Regions from separate parts of the Pseudoduganella sp. HUAS MS19 genome, predicted to be linked through region 2. Evidence: predicted binding sites of a transcription regulator. Region 2 holds the regulator's gene; the other holds the start of a gene.
What was found. Region 2 encodes FNR, which switches genes on or off when oxygen is low (the NO sensors DNR and NnrR bind a similar motif). Its sites were predicted from a motif close to TTGATNNNNATCAA; they were not measured.
Positions count from the first base shown of each region.

Region 1: a site for FNR is predicted at 2,920-2,933, ahead of paaX (phenylacetic acid degradation operon negative regulatory protein PaaX). Genes of this name have one in related genera too.

Region 1 is NZ_CM132133.1:5,871,404-5,882,754, reverse strand. Features, by position in the region: gene ACWBU6_RS26895 (helix-turn-helix domain-containing protein) at 1-687, shown strand, start outside; gene ACWBU6_RS26890 (M14 family metallopeptidase) at 691-1,818, opposite strand; gene paaX (phenylacetic acid degradation operon negative regulatory protein PaaX) at 1,970-2,896, opposite strand; gene paaA (1,2-phenylacetyl-CoA epoxidase subunit PaaA) at 3,020-4,009, shown strand; gene paaB (1,2-phenylacetyl-CoA epoxidase subunit PaaB) at 4,021-4,305, shown strand; gene paaC (1,2-phenylacetyl-CoA epoxidase subunit PaaC) at 4,316-5,068, shown strand; gene paaD (1,2-phenylacetyl-CoA epoxidase subunit PaaD) at 5,068-5,706, shown strand; gene paaE (1,2-phenylacetyl-CoA epoxidase subunit PaaE) at 5,711-6,787, shown strand; gene paaG (2-(1,2-epoxy-1,2-dihydrophenyl)acetyl-CoA isomerase PaaG) at 6,879-7,670, shown strand; gene paaH (3-hydroxyacyl-CoA dehydrogenase PaaH) at 7,673-9,226, shown strand; gene paaI (hydroxyphenylacetyl-CoA thioesterase PaaI) at 9,219-9,665, shown strand; gene paaK (phenylacetate--CoA ligase PaaK) at 9,683-10,993, shown strand; gene pcaF (3-oxoadipyl-CoA thiolase) at 10,996-11,351, shown strand, end outside.
Region 2 is NZ_CM132133.1:3,363,742-3,375,092, reverse strand. Features, by position in the region: gene cphA (cyanophycin synthetase) at 1-2,009, opposite strand, end outside; gene ACWBU6_RS15415 (cyanophycin synthetase) at 2,022-4,199, opposite strand; gene ACWBU6_RS15410 (cyanophycin metabolism-associated ABC transporter) at 4,305-6,584, shown strand; gene ACWBU6_RS15405 (cyanophycin metabolism-associated DUF1854 family protein) at 6,577-7,041, shown strand; gene ACWBU6_RS15400 (bacteriohemerythrin) at 7,114-7,500, shown strand; gene ACWBU6_RS15395 (MerR family transcriptional regulator) at 7,546-7,998, shown strand; gene ACWBU6_RS15390 (carboxymuconolactone decarboxylase family protein) at 7,952-8,323, shown strand; gene fnr (fumarate/nitrate reduction transcriptional regulator Fnr) at 8,391-9,164, opposite strand; gene ACWBU6_RS15380 (response regulator) at 9,266-9,901, opposite strand; gene ACWBU6_RS15375 (ATP-binding response regulator) at 9,894-10,997, opposite strand; gene ACWBU6_RS15370 (response regulator) at 10,994-11,351, opposite strand, start outside.

The DNA of each region.
Region 1 (11,351 bases), 2.5 Mb from region 2:
AAGGCACGCGGCATCACCTATGCAGTCCTCGGACAGAAGATCGGCCTCTCCGAGCCCAGCATCAAGCGCATGTTCGCAGCCCGCAATTTCACCCTCGACCGGCTGGAGCAGGTCCTGGCGGTGCTGGAGATGGATTTCGCCGAACTGGCGCAAGCCAGCGCCGACACGCCGCAACTGATCTCGCAGCTCACCTATGCGCAGGAAAAGGAAATCATCAGCGACACCAAGCTGCTGGTGGTGGCGGTGCTGGCGCTGAACCAGGTGCCGATTGAAGAAGTGGTGGCCAACTACAAGATCAGCGCCGCCGAAGCGACGGCCTGCCTGCTAAGACTGGACAAGATCGGCTTCCTGATGCTCAAGCCGAACAACAAGGTCAAGCTGCTGGTGTCGCGCACCTTCAGCTGGCTGCCGAATGGGCCGATCCAGGGTTTCTTCCGCGACGAAGCATACAGCGATTATTTCGACAGCCGGTTCGACGGCCATCATGAGGTGCAGCGGCTGGTGAGCGTGATGCTGTCGCAGCAATCGACGCGTCTCTTGCTGGACCGTTTGAAGCAGGTGGCAGACGAATTCTCGCTGCAGCACCAGGATGATGCGCGGCTGCCGTGGGAACAGCGCCGCGCCGTGACCATCATGCTGGCAGCGCGCCCGTGGATACCGAAGGCATTCAGGGCGCTGCTGCGCTAAAGCTTAAAAACGGCGCAGGGAGCGCAGCACCGGCTGCAGCACGTCCGCACCCAGTTTGGCGGAACGGGCGCCGTTCCAGCCCACCAGTTCGTCCGGATCGTTGGCGTTGTCCTTGAACGGCAGTTCCAGGGTCAGCGACAGGCAGCCGAACAGGTGGGTGATGTGCGGGGAACCCATGGTCAGCACTTCCGGCGTGTAAGGCGAATCGGGGTAGCCAAACTCGGACTGGAAGTCCGGCGATGCCAGCTTGAAGTCGGCGATGAACTTGTCCTGCGCCGCCTTCTGCTCCCTGGTGAAATTCGGCAGGGCGTCGCTGCCGGCCACAAAGACGTAAGGCAGGCCTTCGTCGCCATGCACGTCCAGGAACAGGTCGCAGCCGATTTCCTTCATCTTTTCCTTGACCAGGAACACTTCAGGCGAACGCTCCATGGTCGGCTCGTTCCACTCGCGGTTCAGGTTCGCGCCGGCGGCGTTGGTACGCAGGTTGCCGCGTACGGAGCCGTCCGGGTTCATGTTCGGCACGATGTAGAAGCAGGCGTCCTGCAGGCACTGGCGGGCATACGGGTTGGACGCATCGAGCAGGGCTTCGACCATGCCTTCCACGAACCATTCAGCCATGGTTTCGCCAGGGTGCTGGCGCGCGATAACCCACACCTTTTTCTCGGCCTGCTGGTCGCCGATGACCAGCAGGTTCATGTCGCGGCCTTCCACGGTGCTGCCCAGGTCGACCAGCTCGGCCAGCGGATGCAATTGCGCGGAATCGAGCAGGGACAGGTGGCGTTCCCACGAATACGGCTCGAAGTAAGCGTAGTAGACGGAATCGTGCTCCGGCGCGTGCTCGATGGTCATCACTTCGCCATCGAAGGAAGTCGGGACGCGGAACCAGTTGTCGCGGTCGTAGGAAGCGACAGCGTTATAGCCCTTCCAGCCCTCGGCATAGGCAGCTTTGCCAGCGTTCAGGAAACGGATGGACAGCGGCACGGCCTGCGCGCCCTGAACACGGAAATAGAACCACTGGATGATGTCCGCGTGGGAATCCTTGCGGATATTGACGTCGATATCGCCAGCGGAGGTAACGCTGACCACATCGATGGCGCCAGCATCGAACTGGCTGCTGATCTTGATAGACATTGTGTGTCCTGTCGGAAAAATAAAGCGCGGCGCGCGAAGCCCGACATGATACACCAGCCCCTACGGCCGCGCCCGTGTCAACCTTGGGGTCAGACCCTTTGCTTGCCATTTATGGCAAGCAAAGGGTCTGACCCCAAGGTTGACACGGGCTCTACTGCAGGCTGCCGAAGCGGTGGTGGAAGCTGGTTTCGGGTTGCGGGGCGCTGGGGTCTTCGCGGCGCAGGGCGGTGAAGATGTGATGCTCGGCGGGGGCGCTGAGCTGGCGGTAGAGCTGGCTGGCCAGTTCGTAGGCGCGGGCGCCGGGCCAGGGTTCGGGCAGCAGTTCGATCGGCAACTGCGGGTCGTGCAGCTGCACGCGGCGGTAGGCGTGGATCAGCAGGGTGCGCAGCACGAAGGCTTGCTCGGGATCGATCCCGTTTGCGTCAGCCAGCAGGGCGGGCAATACGCTGAAGGTGGCAACGAACTTCTCGTAGCCGGCCGCCACTTCGCTGAGATCCCACCCTTCCGCCACCATCTCGCCCAGCGGCCGCGCGCGCAGGCCGGGCACTTCGCTGGCCTGCACTACATACACCTTCTGCAGCAGGCCTAGGCGCGACAGCAGCGCTTCCAGCGCCTCGGCATCGCCGGCGGGATGACCGGCAATGCCGGGGGCGATCACGCTGTAACCTTCCCACAACAGCTCCTTGCGCAACTGGCCGCGTGCGGGGGCGTCGAGGCCGTCGGTGGCCAGGACCAGGGTCCACCGGCCGTTCCAGTGCACGTTCAGCGGGGCGTAAATGCGGCGGAAGGCGCGGCTGAAGCGGCGCATGGCATCGGGCGTGATGGCGTAGCTGCTGCGGCGGCCGTCGCGCTGGGCGCCGAGCCACCCTTCTTGCGCCAGGCGGAATACGGCGGTGCGCAGCAGGCGGTCGTTGACGCCGAAGGGGGCCAGCAGTTCGATCAGGCTGCCGGTCCAGACCATGCCGCCGTGCGGGACGATGGCGTCGCCGAAGATGGTCATCACCAGCGATTTCGAGCGTGGCGGGTCGCTGGCCAGGAATGCTTCGATCCAGCCATTGATTTTCTGGTTTTTTTGCATAGAACCGATTTTATACACTGTCATTGATCTGGATACAGAATTTTTAAATGACACACAAAATTCGTTTGCAAAGCAGTTTTTGTATCGTATTATGAAGCTATCCCGAACAAGGAGGCCCTCCTTATGTACGCACAAATGGTGGAAACCGGCCTGAAAAAGGTCCAGGCCGCAGAAGATATGGACGCGCAGGAGCGCGCATTCCAGGCGCGCATCGACGCCGGCGTCAAGATCGAGCCGAAGGATTGGATGCCGGAGGCTTACCGCAAGACCCTGATCCGCCAGATTTCCCAGCACGCCCACTCCGAAATCGTTGGTCAGTTGCCCGAAGGTAACTGGGTGACCCGTGCGCCGACCCTGAAACGCAAGTCCATCCTGCTGGCCAAGATCCAGGACGAGGCCGGCCATGGCCTCTACTTGTACAGCGCCGCCGAAACCCTGGGCGTCTCGCGCGACGAATTGCTAGCGGCCCTGCACAGCGGCAAAGCCAAGTATTCCTCCATCTTTAACTACCCGACCCTGAGCTGGGCGGACATGGGCGCCATCGGCTGGCTGGTGGATGGCTCGGCCATCATTAACCAGATCCCGCTGTGCCGCTGCTCTTACGGCCCGTATTCGCGCGCCATGATCCGCGTCTGCAAGGAGGAGTCTTTCCACGCGCGCCAGGGCTACGACATCATGATGTCGCTGGCCAAGGGCACGCCGGAGCAGAAGGCGATGGCGCAGGATGCGTTGAACCGCTGGTGGTGGCCTTCGCTGATGATGTTTGGTCCTTCCGACGCCGCTTCCGTCAACAGCGCCCAATCGGCGCAGTGGCGCATCAAGCTGTTCTCCAACGATGAACTGCGCCAGCGCATGGTCGACCAGACCGTGCCCCAGGCCGAATTCCTGGGCCTGACCATTCCCGACCCGGACCTGAAATGGAACGAGGAGCGCGGCTCTTACGACTTCGGAGAAATCGATTGGGAGGAATTCCACCAGGTCTTGAAGGGCAATGGCCCTTGCAACCGCGAGCGCCTGCGCACCCGCGTCAAAGCTTATGAAGACGGCGCCTGGTTCCGCGACGCGCTGGTTGCCTACGCCGACAAACACAATAAGGATCGGGCCGCGGCCTGAGAGGAGACAAGATGAGCAAAGAATGGCCACTGTGGGAAGTCTTCATTCGCAGCCAGCACGGCCTGGCGCACAAGCATGTGGGGAGCCTGCACGCTCCGGATGCGGAGATGGCAATCAACAATGCGCGCGACGTCTATACGCGCCGCAATGAAGGCGTGAGCATATGGGTGGTGCGCGCCGCCGATATCGTTGCCAGCGCGCCGGCCGACAAGGGGCCGTTGTTCGAGCCTTCCAACAGCAAGGTGTATCGCCACCCGACCTTCTTCCCGATGCCGGAAGAAGTGAAGAACCTGTAAGGCGAACTCCATGGATAACAAGGTCAATTACCTGCTGCGCCTGGGCGATAATGCCATGGTGCTGAGCCAGCGGCTGTGCGAGTTGTGCGGCAAGGGGCCGGCGCTGGAAGAGGATATGGCACTGTCCAACGTGTCGCTCGACCTGCTGGGCCAGACCCGCCTGTGGTACAGCTATGCCGCCGAACTGGAGGGCGCCGGCCGCGACGAGGACAAGCTGGCTTACCTGCGCGACGCGCACGACTACAAGAACGTGCTGCTGGTCGAGCAGCCGAACGGGAACTATGCGCACACCCTGGTGCGGCAGTTCTTCTTCGATACCTGGCACTACTTCCTGATCGGCGCGCTGACCCGCTCGTCCGATCAGCGCATCGCGGAAATCGCCGAGAAGTCGCTGAAGGAGGTCACTTACCACCTGCGCCGCAGCGGCGACCTGGTAGTGCGCCTGGGCGACGGCACCGATGCTTCGCACCAGTTCACGCAGACTGCGGTCGATGAACTCTGGATGTACACCGGCGAAGTATTCAATTACGACGCCATCGATGAGGCCATGGTGGCCGAAGGTGTTGCGCCGCCGGCCGCCATGCTGCGCGAACAGTGGCTGTCGCATGTCTCGGACATCCTCGGCGAGGCGACGCTGGCCATGCCGCCGGCCGATGCCTGGATGCAGAAGGGCGGCAAGCAGGGACGCCACACCGAGCACCTGGGTTACCTGCTGGCCGAGATGCAGTTCCTGCAGCGGGCTTACCCCGGTTCGGAGTGGTGATGGACGCGCCGCAGCGCAGTCTTCAGCCGGGAGTAGCCCCGGCAGGCCAGGGCGCCGCCGCAACGCCGCTCGATGCCGCGCGGGTTTGGGCGCTGCTGGAACAGGTTTCCGACCCTGAGATCCCGGTAATTTCCGTGGTGGACCTGGGCATCGTGCGCGATGTGCAGGTTACCGGCTCTTCGTCGTGCGCTGTCACGATCACGCCGACATACTCCGGCTGCCCGGCCATGCAGGTGATCGCCGAAGCGGTGCAAGGTGCGCTGAAAGACGCCGGCATCGGGCAGGTCGACATCATCACCCGCCTTTCACCGGCCTGGACGACCGACTGGATGAGCGATTCCGGCAAAGCCAAGCTGAAAGGCTACGGCATCGCGCCGCCGGCGCAGAAGGTGGTCGACATCAGCGGCCTTCGCGCAAATGCGCCGCGCCGCATCGATGCGGTGCAGCCGGCAACGGGTTCGCCCGAGGCCCTGCGCGCCGGCGTCGCGCGCGGTGCCGTGCCTGCGCCGAAAGTGATCTGCCCGCACTGCGGCTCCAACCACACCGAAATCACCAGCCAGTTCGGCTCGACGCCCTGCAAAGCCCTGTACAAGTGCCTCGATTGCCGCGAGCCGTTCGACTACTTCAAGTGCCACTGACACCATGAGCAAATTCTATCCACTGTCCGTCGCCAAGGTGCAGCAGGAAACCCGCGACTGCATCGCCGTCACTTTCGCCGTGCCTACCGAACTGCAGGACAGCTTCAAGTACCAGCAAGGCCAGCACCTGACCCTGCGCACGAGCATCAATAACGAAGACGTGCGCCGCTCGTACTCGATCTGCTCCGCCGTGCAGGACGGCGCCTTGCGCGTGGCGATCAAGCGCACGCCGGGCGGGACGTTCTCCACCTGGGCCAATGAGTCGCTGAAGGCCGGCGCCACCATCGAGGTGATGCCGCCAATGGGCCACTTCAACGTGCCGCTCGACGCCGCGCAATGCAGGAACTACCTGGCTTTCGCCGCCGGCAGCGGCATTACGCCTATCCTGTCGATCATCAAGACTACGCTGTTGACGGAGCCGACCAGCCGTTTCACCCTGTTCTACGGGAACCGCGCTTCCTCGTCGGTGATCTTCAAGACGGAGCTGATGGAGCTGAAGGATGCTTACCTCGAGCGCCTGAACATCGTCTACGTGATGTCGCGCGAACAGCAGGACATTGAGCTGTTCAATGGCCGTATCACGAAGGAAAAGACCGAGCAATTCCTGCAGCACTGGATCGATATCAAGGACTACGACACTGCCTTCATCTGCGGTCCGGAAGACATGATGCTTGGCGTTTCCGCCGCCTTGCAGGAGGCTGGCATGCCGAAGTCGGACATCAAGATCGAACTGTTTGCCGCCAGCATTCCAAAGCACCAGCATAAGCCCCGCGTGCAGGCTGACGCGACGCCGCACCTCACCGAAGTCACCGTGATCATGGACGGCAGCGCCGCCAGCTTTACCATGGAAAAGGACAAGGAGTCGATCCTGGATGCCGGCCTGCGCGCGGGGCTGGACATGCGCTATTCCTGCAAAGGGGGCGTATGCTCTACCTGCCGCTGCAAGATGGTGGACGGCAAGGTGGACATGGACGTCAACTACGCGCTGGAAGACTACGAGATTGCGCGCGGCTTCGTATTGAGCTGCCAGGCATTTCCGGTCACTGATAAAGTGGTTATCGATTTCGACCAGGCGGAATAAAACCGGCACTTGGCCTGCGACCGCCGCGTAGCAGTGTCCGACCCTGCGGGTCAGACACTGATTTACCGGTTTTAAAGAGAGGAGACAAGAATTGAGCTACGAGAACATCAAATTTGAAATCGAAGCGGGCGTCGCCACACTGACCCTGAACCGTCCCGACAAGCTGAACAGCTTCACCCAGGCCATGCACCTGGAAGTGCGCGAAGCCCTGTCCCAGCTGCGCGCCGACAAATCCGTGCGCGTACTGGTGCTGACCGGCGCCGGCCGCGGCTTCTGCGCCGGCCAGGACCTGGGCGACCGCGCTGTCGCCCCAGGCGGCGCCGCCGTCGACCTCGGCGAATCCGTCGAGAAATTCTACGCCCCGTTGGTGCTGGCGCTGCGCGAACTGCCCATGCCCGTCATCTGCGCCGTAAATGGCGTCGCAGCCGGCGCCGGCGCCAATCTGGCCTTGGCCTGCGACATCGTGCTGGCGGCGAAATCCGCCAGCTTTATCGAAGCCTTCTGCAAGCTTGGCCTGATCCCGGACACCGGCGGCACCTGGCACCTGCCACGCCTGATCGGCCATGCCCGCGCAACCGGTCTCACCATGCTGGGTGAAAAGCTGTCCGCCGAACGCGCCGAGCAATGGGGCCTGATCTGGAAGGCGGTTCCGGACGAAGAACTGATGAACGAAACCATGGCCATGGCCCGGCACTTCGCCGCCGCCCCGACCAAGGGGCTGGCCTTTACCAAGCACGCACTGCAAGCGAGCTATGGCAACACCCTGGCCGATCAATTGAAACTGGAAGGCGAAATGATGCGCGAGCTTGGCTACAGCCATGACTACCGCGAAGGCGTGGATGCCTTCATCAACAAGCGCGCTCCAAACTTCAAGGGGGAATAAGCATGGCGGCTCTGGCGAAAGACAGCGTCGTTGCCGTGATCGGCAGCGGGGCAATGGGTTCCGGCATAGCGCAGGTCGCAGCGGCCTCCGGCTATACGGTCAAACTGTTCGACACCCGTGCCGAAGCGGTTGAGAGGGCGATTGCCGACATCGGCAAGGTGTATGGCAAGCTGGTTGAAAAGGGCAAGATGTCCGGCGCCGATGCGGATGCAGCGCGCAGCCGCCTGCATGGCGTAGCCGGCCTGGCCGACGTTGCCGATGCCAGGCTGGTAGTGGAAGCCATCGTCGAAAACCTGGACGTCAAGCGCAGCCTGTTCGCCGACCTGGAAGGTATTGTCGCCGACGACGCCATTCTCGCCACCAACACCTCCTCGATTTCGGTGACCGCCATTGCCGCCAAGCTGCGCAAGCCGCAACGCGTGGCCGGCATGCACTTCTTCAACCCTGTGCCGCTGATGGCGCTGGTGGAGGTGGTCAGCGGCCTGGCGACCGATGCTGCCGTTGCCGAGACCGTGTACGACACGTCCATCGCCTGGGGCAAGAACCCGGTGTACGCCAAGTCCACTCCGGGCTTCATCGTCAACCGCGTAGCGCGCCCCTACTACGCGGAAGGATGGCGCCTGCTGAACGAGCAGGCCTCCGATGCGGCCACCATCGACGCCGTGATGCGCGAAGGCGGCGGATTCCGCATGGGCCCATTCGAGCTGATGGACCTGATCGGCCACGACGTGAATTACTCCGTCACCGAGTCCGTATTTCGCGCCTACTATAACGATCCGCGCTTCACGCCGTGCGTGTTGCAGCAGGAGATGGTGAATGCCGGCTTCCTGGGCCGCAAGTCGGGCCGCGGGTTCTACGATTACAGCGTAGGCGCCGCGGCGCCGCTGCCGCGATCCGAAGCGCCGCAGCCGCTGCCCGAGTACATCGGCTACAGCTTCGAGCCGGGCGACCATACTGCCATTGCGACGATGATCATCGAACGCCTGAAGGCGCGCGGCATCGCGGTTACCAGGCGCAATTCCGCCGAAGGCCACCGCTCGTCGGAAGCACCGGCCTTTCACTGCAACGGCGCCGCCATCTACCTGACCGACGGCCGCAGCGCAACCCAGCGCGCGCGCGACGACAAACATGACGACATGGTGGTGTACGACCTGGTGTTCGACTTCAACGCATCGCCGCGCATCGCCATCGCTTGCAGCGACCAATGCAATCCGCGCGCCATGGCATCCGCCATCGGCATGTTCCAGGCGGCCGGCTTCACCGTCACCCGCCTGGACGACGTGCCAGGCCTGGCCGTGATGCGCACTGTTGCCATGTTGGCCAACGAAGCCGCCGATGCCGTCAACCAGGGCGTCTGCAGCGCGCAGGCGGCCGATGTGGCGATGCAAAAGGGCGTCAACTATCCGCGCGGCCCGCTGGCCTGGGCGGACATGGTTGGCGTCAGGCACATCGTGAAGGTGCTGGAGAACCTGGCACACAGCTATGGCGAGGACCGCTACCGCGTGTCGCCGCTGCTGCGCCGCCGCGAGCAGAGCGGAGCCCGGATCCATGCATAACCCGAAGATGCACCCGCAGGCCCTGGCCGAAGCGGCCGGCGCGGCCATGTTCGCGCGCGACGCCGCCAGCCAGGCTCTCGGTATGAAACTGGTGGAAATCCGCCCCGGCTATGCGCGCATGACCATGCCGGTGCGCAGCGATATGCTGAACGGGCACCAGAGTTGCCACGGCGGCTTTATCTTTGCGTTGGCCGATAGTGCTTTCGCATTTGCGTGCAACAGCCATAACCACACGACGGTTGGCGCGGGATGCTCGATCGACTACCTCGCTCCCGGGCGGATGGATGACATGTTGACGGCGGAGGCGGTTGAACGCACGCTGGTCGGTAAAACCGGCATCTACGATGTCACCGTCAGCAACCAGGAGGGCAAGATGATCGCCACTTTCCGCGGCAAATCGCACCGCGTAGCCGGAGAGGTGGTTCCAACCCACAGCTAGTTGATGGAGGTAGCACCGTGGTCCAACGCATTCCCGCCCCTTCCGACCTGGAGCCGATCGAGCGCGCCAGCCGTGACGAATTGCAGGCGCTCCAGCTCGAACGCCTGAAATGGTCGCTGATGCACGCATACGAGAACGTGCCGCACTACCGCAAGGCCTTTGACGAGAAGGGCGTGCATCCGAACGACCTGAAGTCGCTGTCGGACCTGGCCAGGTTTCCATTCACGGACAAGAAAACCCTGCGCGACAACTATCCCTTCGGGCTGTTTGCAGTGCCGCGTGAGAAAGTCGTCCGGGTGCATGCGTCCAGCGGCACGACCGGCCGGCCAACCGTGGTCGGATATACACGGCGCGATGTCGATATGTGGGCCGACGTTGTAGCACGCTCCATTCGCGCCGCGGGCGGGCGCGCCGGCGACATGGTGCACGTCTCCTACGGCTATGGCCTGTTCACGGGCGGCCTCGGTGCGCACTATGGCGCCGAGCGCCTGGGCTGCACCGTGATCCCGATGTCCGGCGGCCAGACGGAAAAGCAGGTGCAGTTGATCCAAGATTTCAAACCGTCGATCATCATGGTGACGCCGTCTTATATGCTGAACATCGTCGAAGAGTTCCAGCGCCAGGGCCTCGATTGCGCCAAGTCATCGCTGCAGGTCGGCATATTCGGCGCCGAGCCGTGGACCAATGCCATGCGCGGCGAGATCGAACGGCGCGCCGGCATCGACGCGGTGGACATCTACGGCCTGTCGGAAGTCATCGGCCCCGGTGTTGCCAGCGAATGCATTGAATCGAAAGACGGGCCGGTGATTTGGGAAGATCATTTCTACCCTGAGGTCATCGATCCGGAAACGGGCGAAGTCCTGCCCGACGGCGAAGAGGGCGAGCTGGTATTCACGTCCCTCAGCAAGGAAGCCATGCCGGTGATCCGCTACCGCACGCGCGACCTCACGCGGTTGCTGCCGCCGACTTCACGTTCGATGCGCCGCATCGGCAAGATCACCGGCCGCTCGGACGACATGCTGATCATCCGCGGCGTGAACGTCTTCCCGACCCAGATCGAAGAACAGATCTGCAAGCTGCCCAGGCTCGAGCCGCAATACCAGCTCGTGGTGAGCCGCGAGGGCCACCTCGACAAGCTGGAAGTGCTGGTGGAACTGCGCGCCGGGCTGGCCCGCGCCGACGCTGGCGATGTGGCGCGCGAGCTGGAACAGCGCATCAAGACCAATGTCGGCGTAAGCACGACCGTTACGCTGGTTGGCGTGGGCGGCATCGAACGCACGGCGACCGGCAAGGCCAAACGAGTAATCGACAAACGACCTAAGGAATAACAATGACCGAAGCATTCATCTGCGACGCCGTTCGCACACCGTTCGGCCGCTACGGCGGCGCACTGGCAGGCGTGCGCGCCGACGACCTGGCGGCGATCCCGATCGCCGCCCTGATGGCGCGCAATCCCGCCGTGGACTGGAAGCAGGTGGACGACGTCTACTACGGCTGCGCTAACGGCGCCGGAGAGGACAACCGCAATGTGGGACGGATGGCAGGCCTGCTGGCCGGTTTGCCGGTGGAAGTGCCGGGCAACACCATCAACCGCCTGTGCGGTTCCTCGCTCGATGCGGTGGGCATTGCGGCCCGCGCCATCAAGGCGGGCGAAGCGCAGCTGGTCATCGCCGGCGGCGTGGAAAG
Region 2 (11,351 bases):
CCGTTGAAGGTGATCGGCACGTCGGCCAGCGGGATGCGCTGCTCGTTCTTGCCTTCCACCGCCACCAGCTGGCCGTTATCGATATACACGGTACGCTTGCCCTGCGCCAGGTGGGTCGCCACCACCGGATGGTAGCGGTCCGCGCCAAAGAAGATCACCTTGCCCTTGCACTTGGCCGCCATGGCGGCGACGATCGGGTCGGTCGCATTCAGCACGGCATAGCCATGCTCGTCGACGTTCATCACGATGACGCGCTTGAGCACCGCCAGGTCTTCCACGGTGGTGATGTAGTTCAGGCCCAGGTGGTCGCCGGCGCCGATATTGGTCACCACGGCCACTTTGCAGCGGTCGTAAGCCAGGCCTTCGCGCAGGATGCCGCCACGGGCGGTTTCGAATACGGCAGCGTCCACATCCGGGTGCTGCAGCACGTTGCGCGCCGAACGCGGGCCGGAGCAGTCACCGGAATCGATCTGGCGGCCGTTCACGTACACGCCGTCGGTGTTGGTCATGCCTACGCGCAAGCCGGAGGCTGCGATCAGGTGCGCGGTCAGGCGCACGGTGGTGGTCTTGCCATTGGTGCCGGTCACCGCGATGACAGGAATGCGGCCATCGTCGCCTTCAGGGAACATGGCGCTGATGATCGCTTCGCCGATCGGGCGGCCCTTGCCGTAGGACGGCGACAGGTGCATGCGCAGGCCAGGCGCAGCATTGACTTCGACCACGCCGCCATTCTGTTCTTCGATTGGACGCAAAACGGAATCGCACACCACATCCACGCCGCAGATATCGAGGCCGATCATCTGCGCCGCTTCCACCGCGCGCGCCGCCACTTCCGGGTGCACGTCATCGGTCACGTCGGTGGCGGAACCGCCTGTCGACAGGTTCGCATTGTTACGCAGAACGACACGCTGCCCGATCGGCGGCACCGAATCGGCCGCCAGGCCTTGCAGCGCCAGGCGCGCCAGGGCGATATCGTCGAAACGGATCTTGGTCAGTGCGGTGCCGTGACCGGTGCCGCGGCGCGGGTCGGAGTTGACGATTTCCACCAGTTCGCGCACGGAGTGCACGCCGTCGCCCACCACATGCGGCGGATCGCGGCGCGCGGCAGCGACCAGCTTGTTGCCGATCACCAGCAGGCGGAAGTCGTGGCCGGCCAGGAAGCGCTCGACCATGATGTCGTCGCGAAATTCCTTGGCGGCGTTGTACGCGGCAATGGTCTGCTCGCGGGTAGTGATGTTGACGGTGACGCCCTTGCCCTGATTGCCGTCCTTCGGCTTGACCACGACCGGCAGGCCGATTTCCAGTGCTGCCTTCCAGGCATCTTCCGCGTTCTCGGCGGTGCGGCCGGTCGGCACCGGCACGCCGGCGGCGTCCAGCAGCTTCTTGGTCAGTTCCTTGTCCTGCGCGATGGTTTCGGCAATCGCGCTGGTGGTGTCCATTTCAGCGGCCTGGATACGGCGCTGCTTGGAGCCCCAGCCGAAACTCACCATCGAGCCTTCGGTCATGCGGCGGAATGGAATCTTGCGCGCGACCGCGGCGTACACGATCGAGCCGGTCGACGGGCCCAGGCGCACATCTTCGTCCAGTTCGCGCAGCTCGTGCAGCGCGCCGGCGAGGTCGAACGGCGTATCGTCGACAGCGGCCTTGATCAGCTTCTCGGCCCATTCCACGGCCAGGCGGCCCACCGCTTCTTCGGTGTATTCGACCACCATCTGGTAGATGCCGTCTTCCAGCGTCTGCGTGGTACGGCTGAAGGTCACAGGGCAGCCGGCTTCAGCCTGCAGGCCCAGTGCCGCCAGTTCCAGCACGTGCGCCATCGGGATGGTGTCGGCGTGGCCGTCGGGCTGCAACTGCGCCAGGCGCGGGAAGCGGGTGCGCAGGCGCACTTCGAAACCAGGGATCTTGTCGACGGAGCGTTCTTCCGGCGTGCAGGACACGATGGCTTCAACAGCCGTATGGTGGCTCCACAGATTAGGGCCGCGCAGTGCGCGGAGGCGAATAACTTCCATTCCTGGTAATCCTTAGTTTTTCTTGGTATTCCACTCGAAGGTGCGCAGCGCGGCACCGATCAGGTCCGGCGACAGGCCCATGGCCCAGCCGGCGCCAATCGCGGCCAATACTGCTTCCTTGCGGTCTTCCCCGCTCGCCGGCAGGCAGGACGGCGGCAGCACTGCCAGCTCGTCGCGGCCGGCCGCCATGACGAAACCGCCATCGCGCAGGAATACGGCGCGGCCGCCATCCTGGCGGTGCGAATCGATGGCCGGCACATGTTCGTCGGTGCCGTAGAAGATCACGTCGCCATCGCACAGTTCGGCCATTTCGACCACTTGCGCGTCGGAAGCGTTCAGCACGGCAGCGCCCTCCGGCAGCACCACATCAACCTGGGTGCGCAGCACGCCATACATCTGTTCGGGAGTGTTGATGTAGAACTCGCCGAGCTCCTCGTGACCGGCGGCGTCGGTCACCACGCCCACCATGCACTTGTCGTAAGAGAAGCCTTCGCTCAGGATCATGCGGCCGGAATTGGCGAAGACCGCCGCTTCCACATTCTTGTTCAGCAGCAGGCGCTCGCCCGACTCCCACTCGGTCAGCGGGCCGCGCGCCACATTGCGGCCGTTCAGGAACACGCCCTGGTCGGTCGCGGTACCGACGTAGCGCCCGCTCATTTGCAGCAGCCAGCCGATCAGGCGGGCAATCAGGGCGTTCTGGCGGCTGCCTGCCACGCCCACGATCGGGATGCGGCCGTCCTCGCCTTCAGCAAACAATTGGTCGCAGATGGCGTGGCCCACCGGGCGCGCCACGCCGCCGGCGGCCGGCTTCAGGTGGGCCAGCAGGCCCGGGCTCGCGTTCACTTCGATGATCGCGCCGCCCTGCTCTTCCAGCGGCCTGGAGATGTCGGCGGCCACCAGGTCGATGCCGGCGATGTCGAGGCCGATGGTGCGCGCAGCCAGCGCCGCCATCTCGGCGACGGCCGGGTGCACCAGGTCGGTCACGTCGTTGGCGACATTGCCGTTCACCTGGATCAGTACCTTGCGGCCGGCTTCGACCACCGAGTCCGGAGTCAGGCCCTGGCGTTTCAGGTCCAGCTGCACTTCTTCCGACTTTTTCGGTTCGACGATATTCAGCGGGAATTCTTCGGTGGTGCCGCGGCGCGGATCGGTGTTGATCTGGCTGTCGACCAGCTCCTGCACCGAGGACTTGCCGTCGCCGGTCACCCACAGCGATTCGCCCATGGAAGCTGCAACCATGCGGCGGCCGACCACCAGGAGCCGGTGTTCATTACCGACGATGAATTTCTCGACAATCACGCTCTTGCTGCCGCCGCGCACCACGGCGATATCGTAGGCAGCGCGCACGTCGGCTTCGGTCATCAGGTTCAGCGACACGCCGCGGCCATGGTTGCCGTCGTACGGCTTGACGGCCACCGGCAAGCCGATGTCCTGCGCCTCTTCCCACGCTTCGTCGGCGCTCTTGACCAGGGTACCTTCCGGCACCGGCACACCGACGGACTTCAGCAAGTCCTTGGTCATGTCCTTGTCGGAAGCGATGCCTTCCGCGATGGCGGAGGTGTTGTCGGTCTCCGCGGTCCAGATGCGGCGCTGGCGGGCGCCGTGGCCCAATTGCACCAGGTTGCCGTCGGTCAGGCGGATGTGCGGGATCTTGCGGTCGGTCGCCGCGTCCACGATGGAGCCGGTCGATGGACCGAGGCACAGCGATTCGACCATCGAGTTCAGCTTTTCAACGGTGGCGGCCAGGTCGTATGGCCTGTCTTCGACAGCAGCCATCAGCAGTTCTTTGCCGGCGGCCAGTGCGGCGCGGCCAACCTGTTCCTGGCGGGTGCGGAACGCCATCTTATAAATACCGCTGCCTTCGGCAGTCTGGCGGGTCTTGCCGAAACCGGTACGCATGCCGGCCAGGTTTTGCAGCTCCAGCACCACGTGTTCCAGGATGTGGCCGGCGTAGGTGCCATCGCGCAGGCGCTCGAGGAAGCCGCCACGCTCACCGACGCCGCAACGATGCTCGACCAGGCCAGGCAGCAAGGCGATCAGGCGTTCATAAAGACCGGGGAGTTTGTTCGAGGGGTAGTTTTCAAGCTCGCCGATATCCAGCCAGGCCTCGATCACCGGGCGATAGGTCCAGATGTTCGGTCCGCGCAGGTGTGTTACACGGAGAAACTCAATGTCTTTCTTTTTTGTCATGTTTTAGCTCTTGTACCTCTTGCGGTATACTCCGCCCGTCCTTCTATTTTCCCACTGTTTCGCAATTCTTGCCACTTGGCAAAGAGTGCCGGAGTCTGATCCACAATGATAACAAACCAACTTTCCTCTGAGCTCAGCCTGACAGAACTTCCCGACAGGTGGCGCACAGAGTTGCCAGCGCTTGCCCCCGAAGAAAACGTACTTGGCGCGCTGGAGGTTGACCTGGACTCCAAGCTTCACTTCCACAAAGGCCTGGTGCTCCTCACGGAGCGCCGCATTATGGCACGTGCACCCGGTGAAACGGTATGGCGCGATTGGACTTATCGTGCCGGCATGTCGCTAAAACTGCACGACCACGCCGGCGTGGGCCACCTTGAGCTGGTGGATGACACGCAGCGCCTTGCCGCATGGCGCTTCACGCTGGGCCAGAACCTGCTGGCGATCCGCCTGTCCGAAAACTTCCCGCGCCTGCTGGAAGCGCACATCCATGGCAAGCCGCTGCAGCAGGTCGAACAGAACTCCTGCCCCACCTGCAAGGCGCCGCTGGAAGCGGACCAGGAGGAATGCCCGGTGTGCACCAAGGTCGTCCACACGCCGCCCTCCACCTGGACCCTGTTCCGCCTGTGGCGCTTTGCCAAGCCATACCAATGGCAGCTGGCGCTCGGCTTTGCAATGATGCTGCTCTCCACCGGCGCGCACCTGATCCCGCCGTACATCATCATGCCGCTGACGGACAATGTGCTGATCCCGTACCAGAACGGCAAGCCCGTCGAACACATGCTGGTAGTCCAGTACATGGCAGCCCTCACCGGCGCCGCCGTGCTGGCCTGGATCTTTGGCTGGGCCAAGACCTATGTGCTGGCACTGGTGTCCGAACGCATCGGCGCCGACCTGCGCACCACGACGTATGAGCACCTGCTACGCATGTCGCTCGAATACTTCGGCGGCAAGCGCACCGGCGACCTGATGTCGCGCATCGGCTCCGAATCGGACCGCATCTGCGTCTTCCTGTCCCTGCACCTGCTCGATTTCGCCTCCGATGTCCTGATGATCGTCATGACCGGCGTGATCCTGTTTACCATCGATCCCTGGCTGGCCATCGCCACGCTGCTGCCGCTGCCGTTCATCGCCTGGATGATCCACCTGGTGCGCGACCGGCTGCGCACCGGCTTCGAAAAGATCGACCGCGTGTGGGGCGAAGTGACCAACGTGCTGGCCGATACCATTCCCGGCATCCGCGTGGTGAAAGCCTTTGCGCAGGAGACCCGCGAAGCGACCCGCTTCCGTACTGCCAACAAGCATAACCTGGCCGTCAACGACAAACTGAACAAAGTGTGGTCGCTGTTCTCGCCGACCGTGTCCTTCCTGACCGAACTGGGCATCCTGGTGATCTATGTGTTCGGCATCTGGATGATCTCGAAGCACAACATCACCGTTGGCGTGCTGAGTTCCTTCGTCCTGTACGCCAACCGCTTCTATGGCAAGCTGGACTCCATGAGCCGCATCGTGTCGGTGACGCAGAAATCCGCTTCCGCCGCCAAGCGCATCTTCGACATCCTGGACCACGTTTCAAGCGTGCCGGACCCGGCGCAGCCGGTGAAGGTCGAGAAGATCAAGGGCGACATCACCCTGCGCGAAGTCGGCTTCCGCTACGGTAACCGCGCAGTCAACCGCGGCGTCAACCTGGAGATCAAGGCCGGCGAAATGATTGGCCTGGTCGGTCATTCCGGGTCCGGCAAATCGACCCTGGTCAACCTGATCTGCCGCTTCTACGACGTGGCCGAAGGCGCGATCCTGCTGGATGGGGTGGATATCCGCAATTACGCGGTGTCGGATTACCGCCGCAACATCGGCCTGGTGCTGCAGGAGCCTTTCCTCTTCTTCGGTACCATCGCCGAGAATATCGCCTACGGCAAGCCGGAAGCGACCCGCGAAGAGATCATGAAGGCTGCCCGCGCAGCGCACGCCCACGACTTCATCCTGCGCCTGCCGCAAGGCTACGACTCGATGGTGGGCGAGCGCGGCCAGGGCCTGTCGGGCGGTGAGCGCCAGCGTATTTCGATCGCACGCGCACTGCTGATCGACCCGCGCATCCTGATCCTGGACGAAGCGACTGCATCGGTCGATTCGGAAACCGAAAAGGAAATCCAGAAGGCGCTGGACAACCTGGTGGCCGGCCGCACCACCATCGCCATTGCGCACCGCCTGTCCACGCTGCAGCGGGCCAATCGCCTGGTGGTGATGGACCGCGGCAAGGTGGTCGAAGAAGGCCCGCACGAAGAACTGATGGCCAGGGAAGGCGCCTACTACCGCCTCTACCAGGCGCAGGCACGAAACGTCGATACCGACATGGATGACAAAGCAAAGAGCCGTGAAGATGATTAACTTTTCCTTGAGCCGCGACAGTTTCGGCAAGCTGAACCTGATCGACGCCAACGGCGTCCTGCATGAAGGCGTATCGCCGGTACGCGCGTTTCCCATCCAGGCCCCGGAAGAAGGACTGTCGCTGGTCAACACCGACGGCAAGGAAGTGGCCTGGCTGGACCGCATTTCCGACCTGTCGCCGCAGATGGCCGACATCGTGCGCGAAGAACTGGCAGGGCGCGAGTTCATGCCGGTGATTCAGCGCATCGTGGAGGTGGGCAGCTATGCCTGCCCTTCCACCTGGACCGTCGACACCGACCGCGGCGCAACCAGCTTCGTGCTGCGCGGCGAGGAAGACATCAGGCGCATCGGCAGCGTGTCGCTGCTGGTGTCCGACAGCCACGGCATCCACTTCCTGATCCGCGACCAGTTTGCGCTGGATAAGCACAGCAAGAAGATCCTGGACCGCTTCCTGTAAAAATTGACATGGATCATGTGCCGTCCTGTTTCCGGGCGGCACAATTGCGGTTCGACACTATTGGAGCACCGCATGGATTCCATTGTCTTCGGCCCCGACCTCGCGCTCGGCATCCCTGTTCTCGACCAGTCGCACCGCATCGTTTTCGACATGCTGGAGGCGATGGCTGCCCTGCCGCGCCCCGCCTTCGACACGGCCTGCCGCGACCTGGCCGCCGAAATCCTCGAGCACCTGCGCGAGGAAAACCGGCTGATGGAGCGTATCGCCTATCCCGCCGCCCAGGCACACCGCGCCGCCCACGGCAACTTGCTCGAGAAGGTTGCGCGCGTCCTGCGCCTGCTGAAGGACAACGAGGAAGCCACCGCACGCGGCATCATCCGCACCTTGCCGGACTGGCTTGCGGCCCACATCAACACCATGGATCTCGCGCTGGCAGTTGCGGCATCGAAGCTGGCGTAATAAAGTGCTTGACTTCGAGTGCACTCAAACTTTTACGATCCCCCCATGGAATCGCACCTGAGCATAGACGAAGTATCCAAGCGCACCGGCCTCACGGCACATACCCTCCGCTACTACGAGCGAATCGGGCTGATAGCCCCGGTCAATCGGGCGGCGGGTGGCCAGCGGCGCTACCTGGCATCGGACCTTGCCTGGATCGAATTCCTGCTGCGCTTGCGAACGACCCATATGCCAATCGGCAAAATGCAATCGTTCGCCAAGCTTCGCGGCGCCGGGGACTCGACGGTGCCGGCACGGCGCCGGCTGCTGGAGGAGCACATGCAGGACGTTCTTGCCGAAATCGAGGCGATGCGGCAATCCGCTGCATCGCTGCAGGCCAAGATCGCGTATTACCGCTCGCTGGAGCAGTCCCTGGCGTCGAATCCAACCACCACCGATGGAGGAAACGCTGATGAACATGGAAAACCGCTACGAACGCGGGCTCGCAAAACTGCGTGAAGTCGACGGCCAGGCCGGCGAGCGTGTCGTGCAGAGCCTGGAAGATATCGCCCCGGACTTTGCCCGCTACCTGATCGAATTCCCCTTTGGGGACATCTATTCGCGCCCCGGCCTGGATCTGAGATCGCGCGAGATCGCCGTGGTGGCGGCCCTGACCGCCATGGGCAACGCCACACCTCAGCTCAAAGTGCACATCCACGCCGCCCTCAACGTCGGCGTAAGCCGGGACGAGATTGTGGAGACCATCATGCAAATGGCAGTCTATGCCGGCTTCCCCGCCGCCCTTAACGGGCTGCTGGCCGCCAAAGAAGTCTTCGCGCAATAAACAAGAAAAAAGGGGCAGCGAGAGCTGCCCCATACACCCCCTACAGGTGAGAAAAACGGTGCGTGGCTTAAGCCACCGCGAGCTCCTGCGCCATGCCGCCTGAAGACATGGCCTCGAGTTTGGAGCGGTCGGTGATGCGCAAGTCGCGGTTTTGCAGGACGATCGAGCCGTCCTGGCGCAGCCGGGCCAACTGGCGGCTCACGCTTTCCACGGTCAGGCCGAGGTAGCCGCCGATGTCTTCACGCGACATGCGCAGCTGGAAGCTGGTCGACGAGTAGCCGCGCTGGGCGTAGCGGCCGGCCAGGTTCAGCAGGAACATTGCCAGGCGCTGCTCGGCGCGCATATGGCTCAGGAACAGCATCACCGACTGCTCGCGCTGGATCTCGCGGCTCATGGTGCGGTGGAACTGCTGCAGCAGGCCGGGGATCTGCATCACCAGCTCTTGCAGCCGGTTGAAAGGGATCTCACAGACTTCGCTGTCTTCCAGTGCCACGGCATTGCAGGAGTGCTGGCCATTGCCGATGGCTTCCATCCCCAGCAGGTCGCCGGCCATGTGGAAGCCGCCGATCGTCTGTTCGCCGCGCTGGTTTACCTGCACGGTCTTGAAGTGGCCGAAGCGCACGGCATACAGGCTGTGGAAGCTGTCGCCGGTCTTGTACAGCGGCTCGTCGCGGTTCACGCGGCGGCGGCGCGAGATGATCTGGTCAAGGCGGGCCACATCGTCATCGGCCAGGCCCTGAGGCAAGCAAAGGCGGTTGAAACTGCACAGCGAGCATTTTGCTGCGACAGGTGCGCAGGATTTGGCGGCGTTTGCAGGGGTGATTGGGATGACCGGGCTCATTTAGCTGCTCCTTGTTTTCGATGGAAGCAGTATCGCGCCCGGCATCATTTCCCGGTATCAAGCATCCTGTGTAGTTGCTGTAGTGGTTCCCCTACAGCGATTCAGATCAGGCCATGCTCGAGGGCGTAGCGGGTCAGCTCGGCATTGCTGGACATGCCCATCTTCTCGAGGATGCGGCTGCGATAGGTTGTCACGGTGTTAGGACTGAGGTGCAGTTTTTCCCCTATCCGCACCAACGACTCGCCCTGGGCGATCAGTTTGAATACTTCCAGCTCGCGGTTGGACAGCTCTTCGTGGTCGCCGCTGGGGCCGCCACCAACCAGTGTTGCCAACTTTTCAAGCAAGGCCGGGCTGACATGCTTGCCGCCCGAGGCGGCCTTGCGCACCGCCTCGATCAGTGTCGAAGTCGGTGCATCCTTGGTCAGGTAGCCCGAGGCCCCGGATTTCAGCGCCCGCACCGCATAAATCTCTTCCGAATAGGTGCTCAGCACCAGCACCGCCATGCGCGGGCATTCGCTGCGCAGGGTCTTGAGCAGGTCCAGCCCGTTCTTGCCCGGCATCTTGATGTCGACCAGCGCCACGTCGAAACTGCGTTCCCCCACGCGTTGCATGGCTTCCACCGCAGTCCCCGCCTCGCCCTCCACGCTGATGTCGGCCGCAGTGCCCAGCATCAGGCGCACGCCGTTGCGCGCAATCGCATGGTCGTCGACCAGCAAAACGGTGATCTTGTCACCCATTCTTGTCCTCCAAAGGCAGGCGCAGCTGCAAGGTGGTGCCCTGCCCGGCCTTGCCGCTGATAGTCAATTCGCCGGCGAAGCGGCGCGTTCGTTCATGCATGCCGAACAGGCCCCAGGATTCGCGGTCCGACAGCCCGGCGCTTTCGATGCCCTTGCCGTTGTCTTCCACGCGCAGCACCACGTTCGCGCCGTCGGTGTCCACGATCACGCGCGCCTCGCTGGCTTCGGCATGGCGCACCACATTGGTCAGCGCTTCCTGCGCGACCCGGAACAACATCGTGCTGCGCTCGGCATCCAGCTCCAGCGCCTGCGCTTCGGGCGCGATACTGCAGGTGCATTGCAGGCCGCTGCGCTGGGCCACCTGCTCCGCGTACCATTCGAGTGCCGGCCAGATGCCCAACTGATCCAGGACGCTAGGCCGCAAGTCGGTGATCACGCGGCGCACGGTTTCGATCGCATCCTGCGCCAGCTTGGCCGCATCCTTGAGCAGCGGGTCCGCTTGCTCACCACCGCGCTCGATGGCGACCGAGATGTAGGCCTTGATGCCGGTCAGCAGGCCGCCGAGCTCATCATGGATCTCCTGCGCGATCCGGGTGCGCTCGTGCTCTTTCAGTTTTTCCTGGTAGGCGGCCAATTCGCGCAGTTCCTTCTGCGACTGGCGCAACACACGTTCGGCCTGCTGCTTCTCGTCGATCAGGCGCTGTTCGCGCAACAGCCGGTCAATGGCTCCGGCCAGGAAATCGAGGTAGCGGCCATCGCTGTCCTTCACCAGGTAATCGCGTGCACCGCGGCGCATGGCCTCGGCCGCAACGGTGGCGCTGTCGGCGCCGGTCAGCATCATCACCGGGATGTTCGGCTGCGGCTCGCCCCGGTCGGCCGCAAGACGGGCCAGGAATTCGAGCCCGGTCAGGTCCGGCAGGTGATAGTCGAGCAGGATGCAGTCGGGCGCTTCGCGCAAGGCGATGTCCAGCCCTTCCTGCCCGCTTTCCGCTTCCAGCAGTTCACAGCTGAAGCCCGGCGCCTGCGCGAAAGCACGGCGGCAGGCGATACGGTCGACGATATCGTCTTCGACGATAAGGACCCTTACCGTGCTCATGGCAGCTCGCTGATGGTCCAGTACAGGTTAATCGAGCGCACAACCTCGACGAACTGGCGGTAGTCGACCGGCTTGGTCATGTAGCCCGCCACGCCCAGGTCGAAGCTGCGCATCTTGTCCTGCTGTTCCTCCGATGTGGTGAGGACGATGACCGGTATGCGGCGCAGCAGCGGGTCCTGCTTGACGTTCTGCAGGAACTCGATGCCGTTCATGATCGGCATGTTCAGGTCCAGCAGGATGATGCAAGGCTGTTCACTGCCGGGCTCGCGCAGGTACTCCAGCGCGGCCTCGCCATTTTCCATTGCCACTACCCGGTTGCCGACGTGGACCTCCTTCAGTGCGCGCAAAATGGTC